3 regions of the Thermacetogenium phaeum DSM 12270 genome follow, and region 2 is predicted to be linked to each of the others. Evidence: riboswitches for the same ligand, from Rfam matches in the RefSeq annotation. Region 2 holds a riboswitch; each other region holds the start of a gene.
The links. Region 2 has a riboswitch for molybdenum cofactor ahead of TPH_RS10735 (sigma-54-dependent Fis family transcriptional regulator). Riboswitches for the same ligand answer to the same signal wherever they lie in the genome.
Positions count from the first base shown of each region.

Region 1: linked by a shared signal. The riboswitch ahead of TPH_RS00615 (FecCD family ABC transporter permease) and the one ahead of TPH_RS10735 (sigma-54-dependent Fis family transcriptional regulator) in region 2 are both predicted to bind molybdenum cofactor.
Region 3: linked by a shared signal. The riboswitch ahead of mobA (molybdenum cofactor guanylyltransferase) and the one ahead of TPH_RS10735 (sigma-54-dependent Fis family transcriptional regulator) in region 2 are both predicted to bind molybdenum cofactor.

Region 1 covers NC_018870.1:108,541-113,463, reverse strand. The annotation lists gene TPH_RS00625 (ABC transporter substrate-binding protein) at 1-350, opposite strand, end outside; gene TPH_RS00620 (ABC transporter ATP-binding protein) at 437-1,219, opposite strand; gene TPH_RS00615 (FecCD family ABC transporter permease) at 1,216-2,265, opposite strand; molybdenum cofactor riboswitch at 2,320-2,454, opposite strand; gene TPH_RS00610 (cytochrome c3 family protein) at 2,754-3,302, opposite strand; gene TPH_RS00605 (FAD-dependent oxidoreductase) at 3,433-4,923, opposite strand, start outside.
Region 2 covers NC_018870.1:2,186,569-2,191,491, forward strand. The annotation lists gene rpmA (50S ribosomal protein L27) at 179-469, opposite strand; gene TPH_RS10725 (ribosomal-processing cysteine protease Prp) at 450-812, opposite strand; gene rplU (50S ribosomal protein L21) at 805-1,167, opposite strand; gene TPH_RS10735 (sigma-54-dependent Fis family transcriptional regulator) at 1,332-3,350, opposite strand; molybdenum cofactor riboswitch at 3,475-3,594, opposite strand; molybdenum cofactor riboswitch at 3,895-4,012, shown strand; gene TPH_RS16230 (hypothetical protein) at 4,006-4,140, shown strand; gene TPH_RS10750 (aldehyde dehydrogenase family protein) at 4,180-4,923, shown strand, end outside.
Region 3 covers NC_018870.1:143,786-148,708, reverse strand. The annotation lists gene TPH_RS00780 (molybdopterin-binding protein) at 1-514, opposite strand, end outside; gene mobB (molybdopterin-guanine dinucleotide biosynthesis protein B) at 546-1,055, opposite strand; gene mobA (molybdenum cofactor guanylyltransferase) at 1,081-1,698, opposite strand; molybdenum cofactor riboswitch at 1,834-1,967, opposite strand; gene TPH_RS00765 (pyridoxamine 5'-phosphate oxidase family protein) at 2,440-2,844, opposite strand; gene TPH_RS00760 (hypothetical protein) at 3,053-3,376, opposite strand; gene TPH_RS00755 (IS1634 family transposase) at 3,334-4,650, shown strand.

The sequences.
Region 1 (4,923 bases), 860 kb from region 2:
ATCAGTTCCTCTATGCTCCCGGTAAAATTGGTTCCTTTCCACGTCCCTAACACCGGCAGCTCCCGGTACTCAGGAAGGATGTACTTTTTTTCGACCTCACGCAGTTCGTTATTCCATCCTGCCAGCTTCTCCGGTGCCAGAGAATAGATAAAAATAGCGCCGGCTGCAGAAGTCGAAAACACCTTGTTTATTTTCTTGGGAACAGTTACCGTTCGCCCGGCCATGTCAACCACACTGACATTTTCCTCGCTGCCGGCACTGCTGTTCCCGTTTCCTGTCTTTTCACCGCATCCTGCGGCCGATAAGATAATAACCAGACAGCAAAGAACGGCAATTATCTTTTTCATCATTCGATCTCACATCCCTTGCAATTAATTCTCAAAAGTTCGTCCGGCCGCCAGACGCAATCCTGCTGCGCTTGCGCCTGCTCGGGGCTTTAGACAACCGAAGGAATGCATACCCGGTAGTTGATCCCTTTCCTTTCTATTTCGGCAACCTCAACCTCGACTCCGTAAATTTCCTTTAGATTTTGTCCGGTGATCACCTCCTCCGGCCTGCCCACATGGATAATCCGCCCCTTTTGCATTACCGCCACTTTGCTGCCGCAATAGAAGGCGTGTTCGGGAAAGTGGGAGGACATCACTACGGTCAGTCCGCTTTCGGCCAATCTTTTGATGTGTCTTAGGATGCGCAGCTGATTTCCGAAATCCAGGTTGGATGTGGGTTCGTCCAAAACCAGAATCCCCGGCTTTTGGGCCAAAGCACGGGCAATCAGGACCAACTGCCTCTCGCCTCCGCTTATTTCAGCGTAGTTTCTGTTTTCCAGGTGGCCGATGTTCAAGCGCCTCATGGCTTCCCGGGCGATTTCGACGTCTACGGTCGAAGGCACGGCAAAGTTGTTGATGTGGGCCGTCCTCCCCATGAGTACCACTTCGAGCACCCGGAAGGGGAACGGCGGTATGTGGTTCTGCGGTACATAGCCCAGGTAATGCGCCAGTTCTTTTCGGGGGTAATCGCGAACGTCTTTGCCGTCAATGAGTACTTTCCCCTTCGACGGCTTCAGTAAGCCCAAGATGCTTTTAAAGAGGGTCGTCTTCCCGGCTCCGTTTGGACCTAACAGACAGAGGACTTCTCCTGATTCTACTTCCAGGGTCACGCCGCGCAGCACTTCGTTGTTCTTTTCATACGCAAAGGCAAGGTCCTGCAGTTTTAGTTTCATCTCCAACCCTTCCTTGTTTTTGTTAATAGGTATAGGAAAAATGGCGCTCCTATTAATGAGGTTAAGATGCCCAAGGGTATTTCCATCGGCAGTAAGGAGCGAGCCATGGTGTCCACCAGCAGGAGAAAGGAGCCCCCTACTAAGATTGAGACCGGCAACAGGTTCTGGTAGTCCGGCCCTATAAGGGCTCTGGCCAGATGGGGTATGACCAGTCCCACCCAGCCGATCATCCCGCTGACCGAAACCGCCGAGGTGGTTAACAGGGTGGCGCACAGGATAACGATTATCCTTAACTTGCCCGTGTCCACTCCCAGCGCCTGTGCCTCTTCGTCCCCAAAAGAGATTATGTTTAAGTGCCAGCGGACCAGGTACAGCACTATGGAGCTTGTGAGTACGGGTAAGATCATCAGTTTTATGCTGCTCCACTTTATCGATACCAGGCTTCCCATCAGCCAGTATGTGATTGCAGGGAGCTTATTGTAGGGGTCGGCTACGGCTTTGAACAAGGAGATCAGGGAGGAGAAAACCGTCCCCACAAAAATTCCTGTGAGCACCAGTATCAGACTCGAATCCCCGCTCTTGATCCGGGTGCTTATAAAATAGGTCAGGAATACGGCCAGCAGTCCGCAGACGAAGGAGGCAATGTGAATTCCTTTCATGCCCCATGAGCAAAGGATCGCCAGGGCAGCCCCAAAACCCGCTCCCGCCGACGCCCCCAGTATGTCCGGGGATACCATCGGGTTCTTAAAGGTCCCCTGGTAGACAGCTCCCGAAACGGATAATGCCGCTCCAATCAGCAGGGCAGCTATAATCCGCGGCAGGCGTATCTCCATAAAGACGGTGCTCACCGTATCAGGTACAGCCCGATCGCTAAAAAACAGTTCGGCTTTCAGAATCCCTACGATCTGTTCGGGTGTAATCGGATATCTTCCTAAAAGCAGTGAAATAAATATCAGTGCCAGCAGCGTTATGAACAGCAGCAAATAATTCCACCAGACGGTTGTCGTCTTGAGCCGCATTATTCTGCACAAAAGGACAGGTTGCATTCAAAAAAGCCTCCTGGAACAAAAAATCCTGGTGTAAAGGACACCAGGATATCTTCCCAAATCCCTGAATCTCCTTTACAAACATGGTAGGCATATCGATTTCTCAATATACCCCGTGGTTGCCCAGGTCGAAATGCCATGGACGCCGGCGCGTCTTTAGGCAATAACGACTCGGAGATACAGTATCATTATGAAATTATCAATGTCAGAGATCTTTACTTACCAGCAAACCGCCACTCGCCGGTAATCTTCCGCCGGAGCAACACCTTCAATCGCCTATTATTTATAGCAATAAACATGCCAGCCAGGATGGTCTCCACCCTCTCTCGAAAAAACCTGATATCAACCGGATTCCGGCGGTTTAAGGCGCGGCTACGAGAGTTAAGGGGGTGTTTCAAAATAAAAAAAGCCAGCCCAAAAAGAGACTGGCTTTTAAATTTTAGACTTCTGGTTTTGGAGGGCTTGAGCTCCGGCTTTGACGCCCTGCCTCAGCTTTCAATCTCCCAGCTGTCATCGAGTTCTTCGAACCAGCTAAAGGTGTGGCACTGGGAGCACATCACCTTGGATTTGTCGTGCATCTGATGGCACTGGGTGCACTCTATCTCGCCCATGTGAGAATCGTGAGGGTTTGATTCCTCAAATTCGGTGGCAGCCACCGCCTGCTCATAATCCTCTTCGTGGCACTCCAGGCACTGCTCCCTCGTGAACGTCAACTTCTCCAGCGGCTCCGAGTAGTTGCCCGTTATGTAGTTGATGCCCTCCTGGGCTTTTTCCAGATAGCTCTTGTGGTGGCAGTCCAGACACTCGACACCCTGAGCGGCGTGTTTGTTGGCGAGCAGGTTGCTGTTCTTCCAGCTCTCATAGTACGGCTTGATGATATGGCAGGTGCCGCAAAATGCCGGGTTTTTGCTGAGCTGATTCAAGGCGATCGCTCCGACCACACCCAAAGCCAGCACTACACCAACAACTATCAGGATCCTTTTCGGCGTTAGAAATGCTCTTTTCTTTGCCTGACTTTCGCTATTTTTCACTTCCACAGCCAATCTACATCCCCTTCCAACAAGGATGGCCGAAAGCCACCTTTCTGTTTATTTCGAAGTTATTTTCGCCAGATCGGCGTCGCTTTTAAAGACTTCCTCTATTCTTTAAAGCGGGCTGCTCTCATTTTTACCCTTCCATCACCGTAGATCCGACCAAATAACCCCAGGTGAGCGCTCTCCCATGGCTGTTGCCGGGGATCGTGGTCGGATAGTCTACACCGTATAGACCACCTGAAACGTTGCCGACTGCGTAAAGCCCGGGAATCGGGTTATGATCTTTATCTAGGACCCGCAACTTGACGTCCACGTTCAGGCCTCCCGTAACCACCAGGAGGGCGCCTCCGAATTTGAGGGCATAATAAGGCGGCTTTTCGATCGTCGTCAACAGCTCGGAGCGCTTGCCGAAGTCGACGTCGTTTTTAGCTCTGGCAAGCTCATTGTAGCGCTCCACGGTGGCTTTGAGATTCTCAGCAGGAACCCCGATCTTCCCGGCAAGCTCCTCAATAGTATCGGCCATCCAGCCGATCTTGCCCCCTTCGATATAGCCCTCAATGGTCTTGCGGTCGGCATCCGGTGTCCACTTCTGGCCGACGAGCCGGCCCATGGAATCCCAGAACATGCCGCCCCCTATCGGGAGACTCGCCGCAACCTCTTCCGGCCACTTGGAATCGAAGATGACGAATGCCCACGGGCCTTTTCCCGGCTGCCTCATGGCACCCAGCGACTTGGCCTGCACCCAGGTATCTTCGTTCATAAAGCGCTTCCCCTGCTGGTTCACAAAGAGGAAGAAATAGCTCAGCCAGGAGAACGCCTGAGGATGGATCACGGCTGCGAATGGCGGGTCCTCAAAGGTGCCGCCTACCCAGAGACCCATTTTGTGCCCGTCCCCCGTGTTTTGTCCGACCGGGTAATACTGAGATCCGTTGGCCTTGAGGGCCAATGGCGCAAGAGCCTCACACATCTCCTTGTCGCCACCGATATCTCCGGTTGCCAGGACTACCCCCTTAGAGGCGTTGAAACGGTAGTAGCCGTCCTCAGCTTTGGCAATAACTCCTACCACCCGATTGCCTTCTTTCACCAGCTGCTCACCGGGTGTCTTGAAGTAGAACTCAACACCTAGCCTCTTGGCTTCATTGTAGAGGAGCAGGCTGACGTCCTGCCCCGGCTCTTTGCCTTCTTTCATCATCGGCCCGCCGAGGAACATATGGGTACCGGGGTATTCCCTATACGTCGGCCCTTTGTAATAGGCGTCCAGAATACCTACTGTCAGATTCGCCGCCTCGGCTTTGTCAAGCAGCCAGTCCATGGCTTCGCCGCTCCTGTTGAGAAAAAGCCAGACCAGCTCTTCGTTGGCCCTGTTGCCGCACTGGGCGATCCAAGCCCTGGCGATCTCTTTTTTGTCATTGACGATCCCCATCTTTTTCATAACCCGGGATTCAGCGACCCCGAAATGGCCGCCGCGACCGGTCCAGCTCGAGCCCTTCTCGATTACGATGACTTTCGCCCCCTTTTCCCTGGCGCGGACGGCGGCCGACAGACCGGACAGTCCGGCACCGACAACAACGACATCGGCCTCTAAAGTCTTTTTGATGTTCTTTGCCGGAATCGGTTCCGGCGG
Region 2 (4,923 bases):
AAAGCACTAAGGGATTTGACCCGGCTATCTGGAATAATCATCCCATGAGCTGCCAGAAAAATCGATACGACAAGGGACCACTCCCCAGAAAGGCACCTAGCTGTTGGCCCTGACCCCAGATGACAAATTCCCCTGGTCTGGCGACCAGGGGAAACGATCCGCCTTCCCGGAAGAAAATCTATACAGCCTCTGTGTAAACACTGACCCTCTTGCGGTTCTTACCGCAGCCCTCGTACTTCACATAACCGTCGACAAGTGCGTAAAGTGTATCATCATTACCGCGGCCGACATTCCACCCGGGGTGGATCTTCGTTCCCCGCTGCCTCACAAGGATATTTCCGGCCCGCACGAACTGGCCGTCGTATCTCTTGACACCGAGGCGCTTGGCTTCGCTGTCCCGGCCGTTACGGGAACTGCCGACTCCCTTTTTATGGGCAAATAACTGCAGATCAAAACCCTCCAGAATCATGGCGACACCTCCTCACCTCGATATACTTTCCATAGCTCCCGGCAATTCCGTGCATTCCGATTTCCAGGGTTTGCAGAATAATCCCGGCCGTTTTTTTGTCCTCCTCAGGCAAATCCGGGGGCAACAGCAACCGCACACAGGCGCCTTCCTCCTCCTGGGAGTCCCTTATGACCGCCGGTTGCCGGGAAAGAAACCGTTTCAAAGCAGCGACGGCCGTCTGGACGAGAGCGGAGACGCCGGCACAGACGATGTCCCTTCCGGGGGGAGCATACCCGGCATGCCCCCTGACGCAAAACCCTTCCAGTTCACCGCTCTCCCCTTCCACAAATAAGGCCTCAATCATCTGTTCCCGACTGCCCGCCGGACGGTTCCGCCGCGCCATTCTGGCCGCAGAAGATCTTCTGAATCGCCACCTCCGTGTAAAGCTGCCTGTGGCCTTTGCGGCGGCGGTAGTTCTTCTTGGGCTTATACTTGAAAACCAGTATCTTCTTGGCCTTACCCTGACTCCGCACCAAGGCAGTCACCCGCGCCCCCGGGACATAGGGGGTTCCTACCTTAAAATCGCCGTCACATTCTACAGCCAAAACCCTGTCAAAAACCACTTCCTCACCTGGAGCGGCATCCAGCTTTTCCACCCGCAGCACGGTGCCCTCGCGCACCTTGTACTGCTTGCCGCCGGTTTCCACTATCGCGAACAACTTCCTTCCTCCTTCCGCCGGGATCTTCGAGGGTGGCATCCTTTGCAGGGATGCGCTCTGGCAACCCTTCCCGAGCGACTTTTCGGGCATAATCACAAGTGAATTTTAGCATCACCGGTCCCCCGGTGTCAAGCAAACCGGGGCGTTGAGGGCATTGAGATGGTTCAGTCACCTTTAGAAAGGATATCAAGTTTGCGCAATTTTCTGTAGAGGGAACTACGGGAAATTCCCAGTTCCCGCGCCACCTTGCTAAGATTCCCCTTATTTTTGACCAAAAGAAGGGAAATTTCCTGGCGCTCTTTTTCGGCCAGCAGTCGTTTGATCCTGTTTCGCTCGGCGAGCAAGGTCGTTTCTCGGGGCGCCCCATCCCCCTCTGGTTGCAAACCGGAAGAGTGTGGGCAGACAATTTCTTCGGGCAGGTGTTCCAGACGGATACTCTGCCCGGCGGCCACATTAACCATCCTCTCTATCACATTTTGAAACTCGCGGATATTACCGGGCCAGTGGTACCGCTGGAGGCAAGGAATCACGCGGGGGTCCACATCCCTGATGTCAACATGCATTTTCTTGCAAATCTCTTCGAAGAAGACATCAAAAAGAAGTGGTATATCCTCACGCCGCTCACGCAGGGGCGGTAGGGAGATTGAGATCACGTTTAGCCTGTAAAAGAGGTCCTCGCGGAAATTACCCCTGGCGACCTCCAGTTTCAGGTCTTTATTGGTGGCACAAATCACCCGCACATCCACGGCAATCACCTTTTCTCCGCCGATGCGGGTGATTCTTTTGTCCTGTAGTACCCGTAGCAAGGCTACCTGATGTTCCAAGGGCATATCTCCGATCTCATCCAAGAAAAGGGTGCCCCCCGAGGCCAGCTCGAATTTACCGGGCCTGCCACCCCGCCGTGCCCCTGTAAACGCTCCTTCATCATAGCCGAACAACTCACTTCCGATCAGTTCTCTGGGTATGGCACCGCAATTCACCGCGATAAACGGCCCGTTTCTACGGGAACTAGCATTATGAATCGCCTGGGCAAAGACCTCCTTGCCGGTGCCGCTCTCCCCCTGCAGCAGCACATTGCTGTCGTTGGTGGCAGCCAGTTTGGCCAGTTGCACAGCCTTTAAAAGCTTCTTGTTACGACCAATGATGTCAGCAAAGGTGTAAGTGGCCTGGGCACCACTGAGGCGGTTGACCAGATTTCTGATTTTATTGATGGGGTTAAGAAAGATCACTCCATCGGTGATCGCACCCTTTTCATCCTGAATCGGCTTGCCTGATGAGAGGCAATAGACAATCCCCGTTCTGTTGTTAACAATCACCTCCTTGTCGGTATAGCTTTTACCGGTCGTCAGAAGTTCTTCGATACCCGGGTCCCGCTCAACAAACTCTTTGAACATGGCTCCCCTTATCTCGCTGTCCGGCTTTGACAAGATTTTTTCCGCCGCCGGATTAACCTGTTCGATCAGACCGTTCCTGTCCACCACTACAACCCCGTCTGAAACGGTATGGAAAATATTGCCCAGCCGGTTATTGAGCAGGACAAGCTCGCTGTTCCGCCGCTGAAGACGGAGTTGACTGCGGATTGCCTCCACTGCGGCCACCACCATGCCCAGGGTGTGCGGGTGAGTCTTGAACGAGGGTCCCGACATCTGAAGGGCGCCGATTACCCTGCCGTCATCATCGTAAATTGGCGCCGCTGAGCATGTCCAGCCATGCACCTTCTGACAATAATGCTCTTCTCCCGAAACCTGAATTGGCCTTCTGATGGCCAAGGCGGTGCCCAGACCATTTGTGCCCGTCTCCTCTTCTATCCAACTGGCTCCCCTGATAAGATTCAATTCTGCGGCATTTTTGAGGATATCACTGTCACCCATAACCTCCATGATGAAGCCCTGTTCGTCGGACAGCAAAACGATGAAACCGGAACCGGCTACAAAATGATAGAGATTGGTCATAAAAGGCCTGGCAACGTCGATTAAGCTCCTCTTTTTGTAAAGCAGTGCTTCAAGTTGCTCGGCACTTAAAACCCGGTGGCTGACGCCATCCCATGGGTCAACACCAGCCCGCCTGGAACGCAGCCAGGACTCCGCTATCTCTGAACGCACGGTAGCGGGGATCTTGCCAGTATTCACGAAGATCTTCCACGCTATGGCGATACTACGGGAAACTGTTCCGTTGTTTGGCATCGTCACGCCACCTCCCCCTCTGAAGTCCCGTTTCTCGAAACAGGTCGTATCCCGGCAAACGCCGCCAGTAACAGCTTTAAATAATAAATCCAGGGGGTATCTGTGCAGGAGAGCACAGATACCCCCTGGCGTATAGTGCTCTCCTTTCCGTAATGGGAGGCCCGGCGGTTTCCCGCCAGACCCATTGGCCTGGCAACCATACCTGGCTGGCTTCAGGTCACCAGGCTCGGAGAATTATTCATTCTCTATTCCTTTCAAAAGTTCGTTCGACAATGTTCCCGAAAATCCTTCCACCGACCAATTAATTTCCGGCTTTTCCATTGAGATACCACTTTCGAACCGAATCCACCGGGGAACCGTACCGGCCTGTCAGGGGAATGTAGCACAAATTATACAACACCGCGACAATCAGCTTACATCTATTGGCATTCAAGGCGAAAGTCTCCTTCAGGACTCCAAGCTGGATGTAGGAATTAATGAATGATATCATGTCCGGCCGGAACCATATCCTGGCATGGATATTGCTTAGTTAAGTCAACAGCCAAGGAAATATCATCTCCGAACCTGTCCGCCTGTGGCACTGGCTATGGCAGCAGGTCTGTAGGGTATGTCTGGAAACGGACATACCTCCCGTTATGGAAAGGGGATTTACAACTTGAGTAGCTGGGCCATACCTCTTTCCGGTATGGCCTTTTTGCAGGGGGTTTATCCCGTCTCCCTGGTAGAGTTTCTATCCAAAGGGGGTGATGGTAAAGAGGGGTTAGAGGAGCCAGCGCCGGTTGCAGGTTAATGGAGCGAGGTCAAAAAATTAAAAAGGGGGTTTTTTAAAATGAAAAAACCGATGGATGACAGTTACAAGCTTTACATCAACGGGAAATGGGTTGATGGTAAGGAGGGCAAGACTTTCAACACCTATTGTCCCGCCACTGGTGAGCTGCTGGCCACCTGTGTGGAAGCCGGCATGGAAGATGTTGATGAGGCGGTCAAAGCTGCCTGGAAGGCCTGGGAAACCTGGAAGGACGTTAGCCCCCAGGAGCGTTCCGCCATGTTGCTGAAGATCGCGGATTTGATCGATGAGAACGCCGAAAAGCTGGCCTTGGTTGAAACCATGGACAACGGCAAGCCGATCCGGGAGACCATGACCATCGATGTCCCCTTGAGCTCAGACCACTTCCGCTACTTTGCCGCTGCCATCAGGACCGAGGAAGGCGAAGCGGTGATGATCGACAAGGACACCATGAGCATCATTCTCAGGGAGCCCATCGGTGTTGTAGGTCAGATCATCCCCTGGAACTTTCCTCTGCTGATGGCCGCCTGGAAGATCGCTCCTGTTCTGGCGGCCGGTTGCTGCACGGTGATCAAACCATCCAATGTTACATCCCTGAGCCTGCTGGAACTGGCCAAACTGCTTGATCAGGTTTTGCCTCCGGGGGTCGTCAACGTGGTCACCGGACGGGGTTCCACAACCGGCAGGTACATGCTGGAACACCCCGGCTTCCGGAAACTGGCCTTCACCGGTTCCACCGAAGTGGGTTACAGTATTGCAGAAGCGGCAGCGAAAAAGCTGATCCCG
Region 3 (4,923 bases), 900 kb from region 2:
GATACTTCCTGAACGGCAGCACAGAAATAACTTTCTTCCCTCTTGCTATTTCCTCAGCTTGTCTTAATTTTTCGTTTTCTATCATCAAGGGAACGACACGTACTCCTGCCACCACATCCCCTTTTTTAACAGGTCTGTTGTTGTTTCTGGTTGCAATCACCATATCGTCGATCAAATTGATCTGAAACAGCAGATCTTCATCAATATTACACATACCATCATGTTCAGCCACCAGATGAACCTTACCCTCGGCAGGTTCAGTTAAAGAGACTCCTTCCCCTCTTACAGCCTGTGCCAACCGCATCCCCGCTTCATCTTCGTGCACTTCATCACCGTTCTTCGTATCCCACACGTAGATTCGATCTTTTCCCAAACTCAAAAGCATGGGAACATCTTCAGGCCGGATAATGTGCCCTTTCTTGAATGCCCTGCCTTTGAATTCACCAGGAACGATCTTCGTGATGTCATGGCACAATACCATTCCTACCGATTCTTCAACCCTTACCGTCTTCATTTTCTGAACCCCCTTTTGGGTAAAAGGCTCATTAATTGCTATCGTAAGCTGCGATATACCGCCTGATTTCATTAACAACCCCGTCGATATCATCCAGTTGATATTGCGGAACATCGAGGTCATCCCAGACCACATCGCTGACAATCGCCAGCAGTTCGTCGGGGGAGCAGAGCCGCTCTTTATGCACTTCCGATCTGTAGACCTCGATCTTCGGCTTGTCGCCGCTCTTATAGCCTTCGGTAAGCACGATATCTACCCCGGGAAGCATTGCAACAATTTCATCAAGGCTCTTTTCCTTTGAAACTTTTTCGATCATGGCCATCTTTTCAGAGGAGGAGATCACCACCACATCGGCCCCTGCCTGGGCCATCCTCCAGGTGTCCTTTCCCGGCTTATCCATATCGAATCGATGGGCATCGTGCTTGATGGCAGCCACCCTAATTCCATCTTCCTTCAGCCTCTTGATAACCTTTTCCAACAGCGTTGTTTTACCTGCACCAGACTTACCCACAATGGAAATTACCGGTTTATCTTTTTTCACTGCGCCTAACCCTCCTGATTATTATTCAACATTTTCGGTTATCTTCCAGAGATCCATCCGTATTCTGCCGCATCATGAGCGACCAGTAATCCTCGGGGGTATTCAAATTGTAGAACAACTCCTCGGGGTTGCCGATTCTTTCGATCTCATCCCTCCCCACCGTTAAAACGCGGACCTGAGGGTAGAACATAATTACTGTTCTCAATCCAGCCTTCAAGCAGTTTTCAATAGGTTCGATACAGCCTTTTGAATAAACCGCGCAAAGAGGTTCACCATAACCATCTATTTGAGGAACAACCACATCGTAACCGGGGCAGATTTCTAAAAGATATTTCGCCAGTTCTGCCTTAAACAGGGGCATATCACAGCCGATAACGAAAGCGTATTGGTGTTTGACCCGCTTCAGCCCGGCGTGGATCCCGGCCAGCGGCCCCATACCGGGGTAAAGGTCCGGAACCTCAACGACCCCGGGAATGCTGTATTTAGAGGTGTTGTTGCTGGCTATAACGATTTCATTCACGACCTTCCGCAGCTCATTCACAGTCCGCTCTATCAGCGTTTGCCGTTCGTACACCATGAGAGACTTGTCCGTGCCCATACGCGAACTGCAGCCGCCGGCCAGGATTATCCCGCTTGCTTCCATTTGACAGCTCCTCTCAGCTCAACTACCCATTAGAATCCGTTAGAATACCGGCCAAGTCACCGGACGCATCTTTTATCCCTCAGAGCAATAAAAAATGTGCGCCTGTATGGAGGTAGAAAAATATGCAGGAGCACATTTAAAACCTATTTTTCTACTTTCCATAACAGGGAGGCTGCAAGATTTCTCCTACAACCCTGTGGGGTCTTAAGCCCCAGGCCTCGCCCCCATAGCACTGCCTTAGGAAAGCGGGCTCGTAGAAAATATCCTATTCAATTTTCAGTACTTTCATATGTTTGCGCAAAAAACTTATCGCAAGATCTATGCCAAAAAACAGCCATCTCAAAAAGTGCTTATTTATCGGATTTTTTAAATTCCTTTTGCAGGTTTCCATCCAACACGGTCTCAAAATGGTATTCTAAAGTTTCAAATTTGTAGAGGAAGCAGTTACGATATAATGGACCCAAGATTTTAGACCCCATCTTCCGCACCCTACCATATCATTAGGAAATATTTTTAAAATATAGATTTCTTAATCCTAATAACCAGTTATTGACATGCAGAGAGAGCGGGCTACACCATTGATTTACTGCAAGATAAGATAGCCAACCGGCCAAAAGGTTGAAAAAAAACAGGGCGCTCATGAAATTCGGTTCAAGCGTCCCGTTTCAAAATAAAATAGTCCTGATATTCATCCATCTGTTTCCAGCAGCGAACCATACCCGTCAGGTGGCCCGGCTTGCGTCACGCCATCTCCTTGCCTGCCTCAGCGCCCGGGGTGAGATTGTAAATCTGCAATACGTCAACGATCAGCGCTGCTTTGGGAGTTAGCTGCGGCATCGTCGATTTTACAATCTGGACTCCTTCATCAAAAATCTCACCGGATGTCTCAAAGTGCGCTGTCCCTTTAAACTGGTAGCCTTTGAGCGTTTCCATGTCCCATACGGCAACTGCCACATTGGGGTTAGCTTCAATATTTGCCCTGGTCTTCTTCATAAAAACATCCACCAGCAAAATCTGACTTTCAGAGATCAATTTACCAAAAGCGACGGCAACAACATTCGGTATTCCATCTTTGGTTGCAGTTGCCAGTGCCCATCCCCTGGTTTTAGATGCTACTTCTTTTATTTCCTCGGTAATTTTAGGCATTCGAAATCACCCCCTTGTAGTATAAGTAACAGGTTAACGCTGTTCGCGTCACTCTTTTTAGTTGTTCGACCAGGTTCAAAGCAAAATCCATGCCAGACAGACAACATCTCAAAAGGTTGAGAAAAACAGAGCTCATGAAACCCGGCTTTAAGCATCCCGTTTCAAAATAAAAATACAGTATCAGAATGGGTAAAGTTAAAGGTCTCCGTTACCTGTACAAACTGGCCGTAAAGGCATGTCGGGCATCCGGAGCAATAAATCCAGTAGGGCAGATACGCCGGCATGCTCTGCAGCGCCCACAACCAACTTCCTCGCTGCCTCCTGGAACCAGCCCTACCCGCAGGTTTTTCCCTCTCCCCAAAAAAGTAAGGCGGCTCTTACCAATTTTCTCGCAAATCCTAACGCAGAGCCCGCACAGGATACATCCCGCTCCAAGAGGGCTGTCCTGACCCTCGGTGGTAACCCCCGAACTGCCGGGCTTCCGGATCGATTCTTCATCCGCTGCCCCTTCTCGTACCAGAGCAATCAACATTTCCTCTACTTCTTTCCTGGGGAACGGTCCGCGATGCAAAAGCAGCCGAGCCGCCCAAGAAGCGGCAGTACAAAACCCCGGTAGAAAGAGCCATCTTTGCCATGGCAGCGAACCGCGCCCTTGACCCCATGTCCAAGCGCGGAGTGGAAGAATGGGTGAAAGAGGACGTGGTGATCCCGGGCGTAGAGGAAATACCCCTGCAGCAGCTCTACCGGGCGATGAACTTTCTTCTGGAGAACGAAGCCGAACTGCAGAAGCAGGTTTATTACTCCGTGGCCAACCTGCTCAACCTGGAAGTAGACATCCTTTACTTCGACACCACCTCCACCTACTTTGAGATCGAGGACGAAGATGGGGATGGTGGACTGCGGCGCCGGGGGCACTCCAAGGACCACCGACCGGACCTGCCGCAGGCCGTGATCGGCCTGGCCGTCACCAGGGACGGCATCCCGGTGCGCTGCTGGGTATGGCCGGGCAACACCGCCGACATCTCTGTGGTCGAACAGGTAAAGAAGGACCTCATAGGCTGGAAGCTGGGCCGGGTCATCACCGTGCTGGACCGGGGGTTCAACTCCGAAGACAACCTGCGCTGTCTGCAGCGGGCGGGCGGCCACTACATAGCCGGGGAGAAGCTGCGCAGCGGCAAGGAAAATACCGTGCAAGCCTTAAAGCGGGGAGGCCGCTACCAGACGGTGCGGGACAACCTGGAAGTCAAGGAGATCGTCGTCGGAAACGGCGAGGCCAGGGAGCGCTACATCCTGGTGCGCAACCCCGAAGAGGCTGCCCGGGACAAAGCCAGGCGGGAAAAAATTATCAAGGAACTGGAGGAACAGCTTCCCCTTATCAAAACCCATGCCAAAGCAGTCTGCGAACTCATGGCCCACCCGGTCTACGGCCGCTACCTGAAGGTGGACTCCCGCAGCCTGCCGAAGATCGACCGGGCCAAGATCAGGGAAGAAGAAAAACTCGACGGCAAATACCTGCTGCGCACCTCGGACGACACCCTCTCCGCCGAAGATGTCGCCCTGGGCTACAAACAGCTGCTGCTGGTGGAAGACGCCTTTCGTACCCTTAAGTCCCGGTTGGAGCTGCGCCCGGTCTACCACCGCCTGGAAGACCGCATCCGCGCCCATGTGCTCCTCTGCTGGCTAACTGTCGAACTCCGGTCTGATAGAAACAACAAAGGCAGTAAAGGATGCAATCACATTTCAGTTGGAAACAGGTGGGTATACTGTAGGCAGAGAGAGCTCTGGGGGCACTTTAATCCTTTATAATGGCTTCTAGTGCCCCCAGAAACTAGCCACACCATACTTTATTTACTTTTTATCATCGGTTTTTCCTTTATTATCAGTTTTCTTCTGTGTTATTTCAGCTCCACACTTGCTACACTTTTTATCCCCCTCATTAGTTAAGAATCCGCATTTAGGACACCTAACTCTCTTTTTTACTTGTGGTGGCCGAAAGCACATAAGCAATCGCTCCTTTCCATTTGTGCTGTATTGATCTTATTGAATTTGTTTCTAAAAATCTTATTCATCTTTTTATTT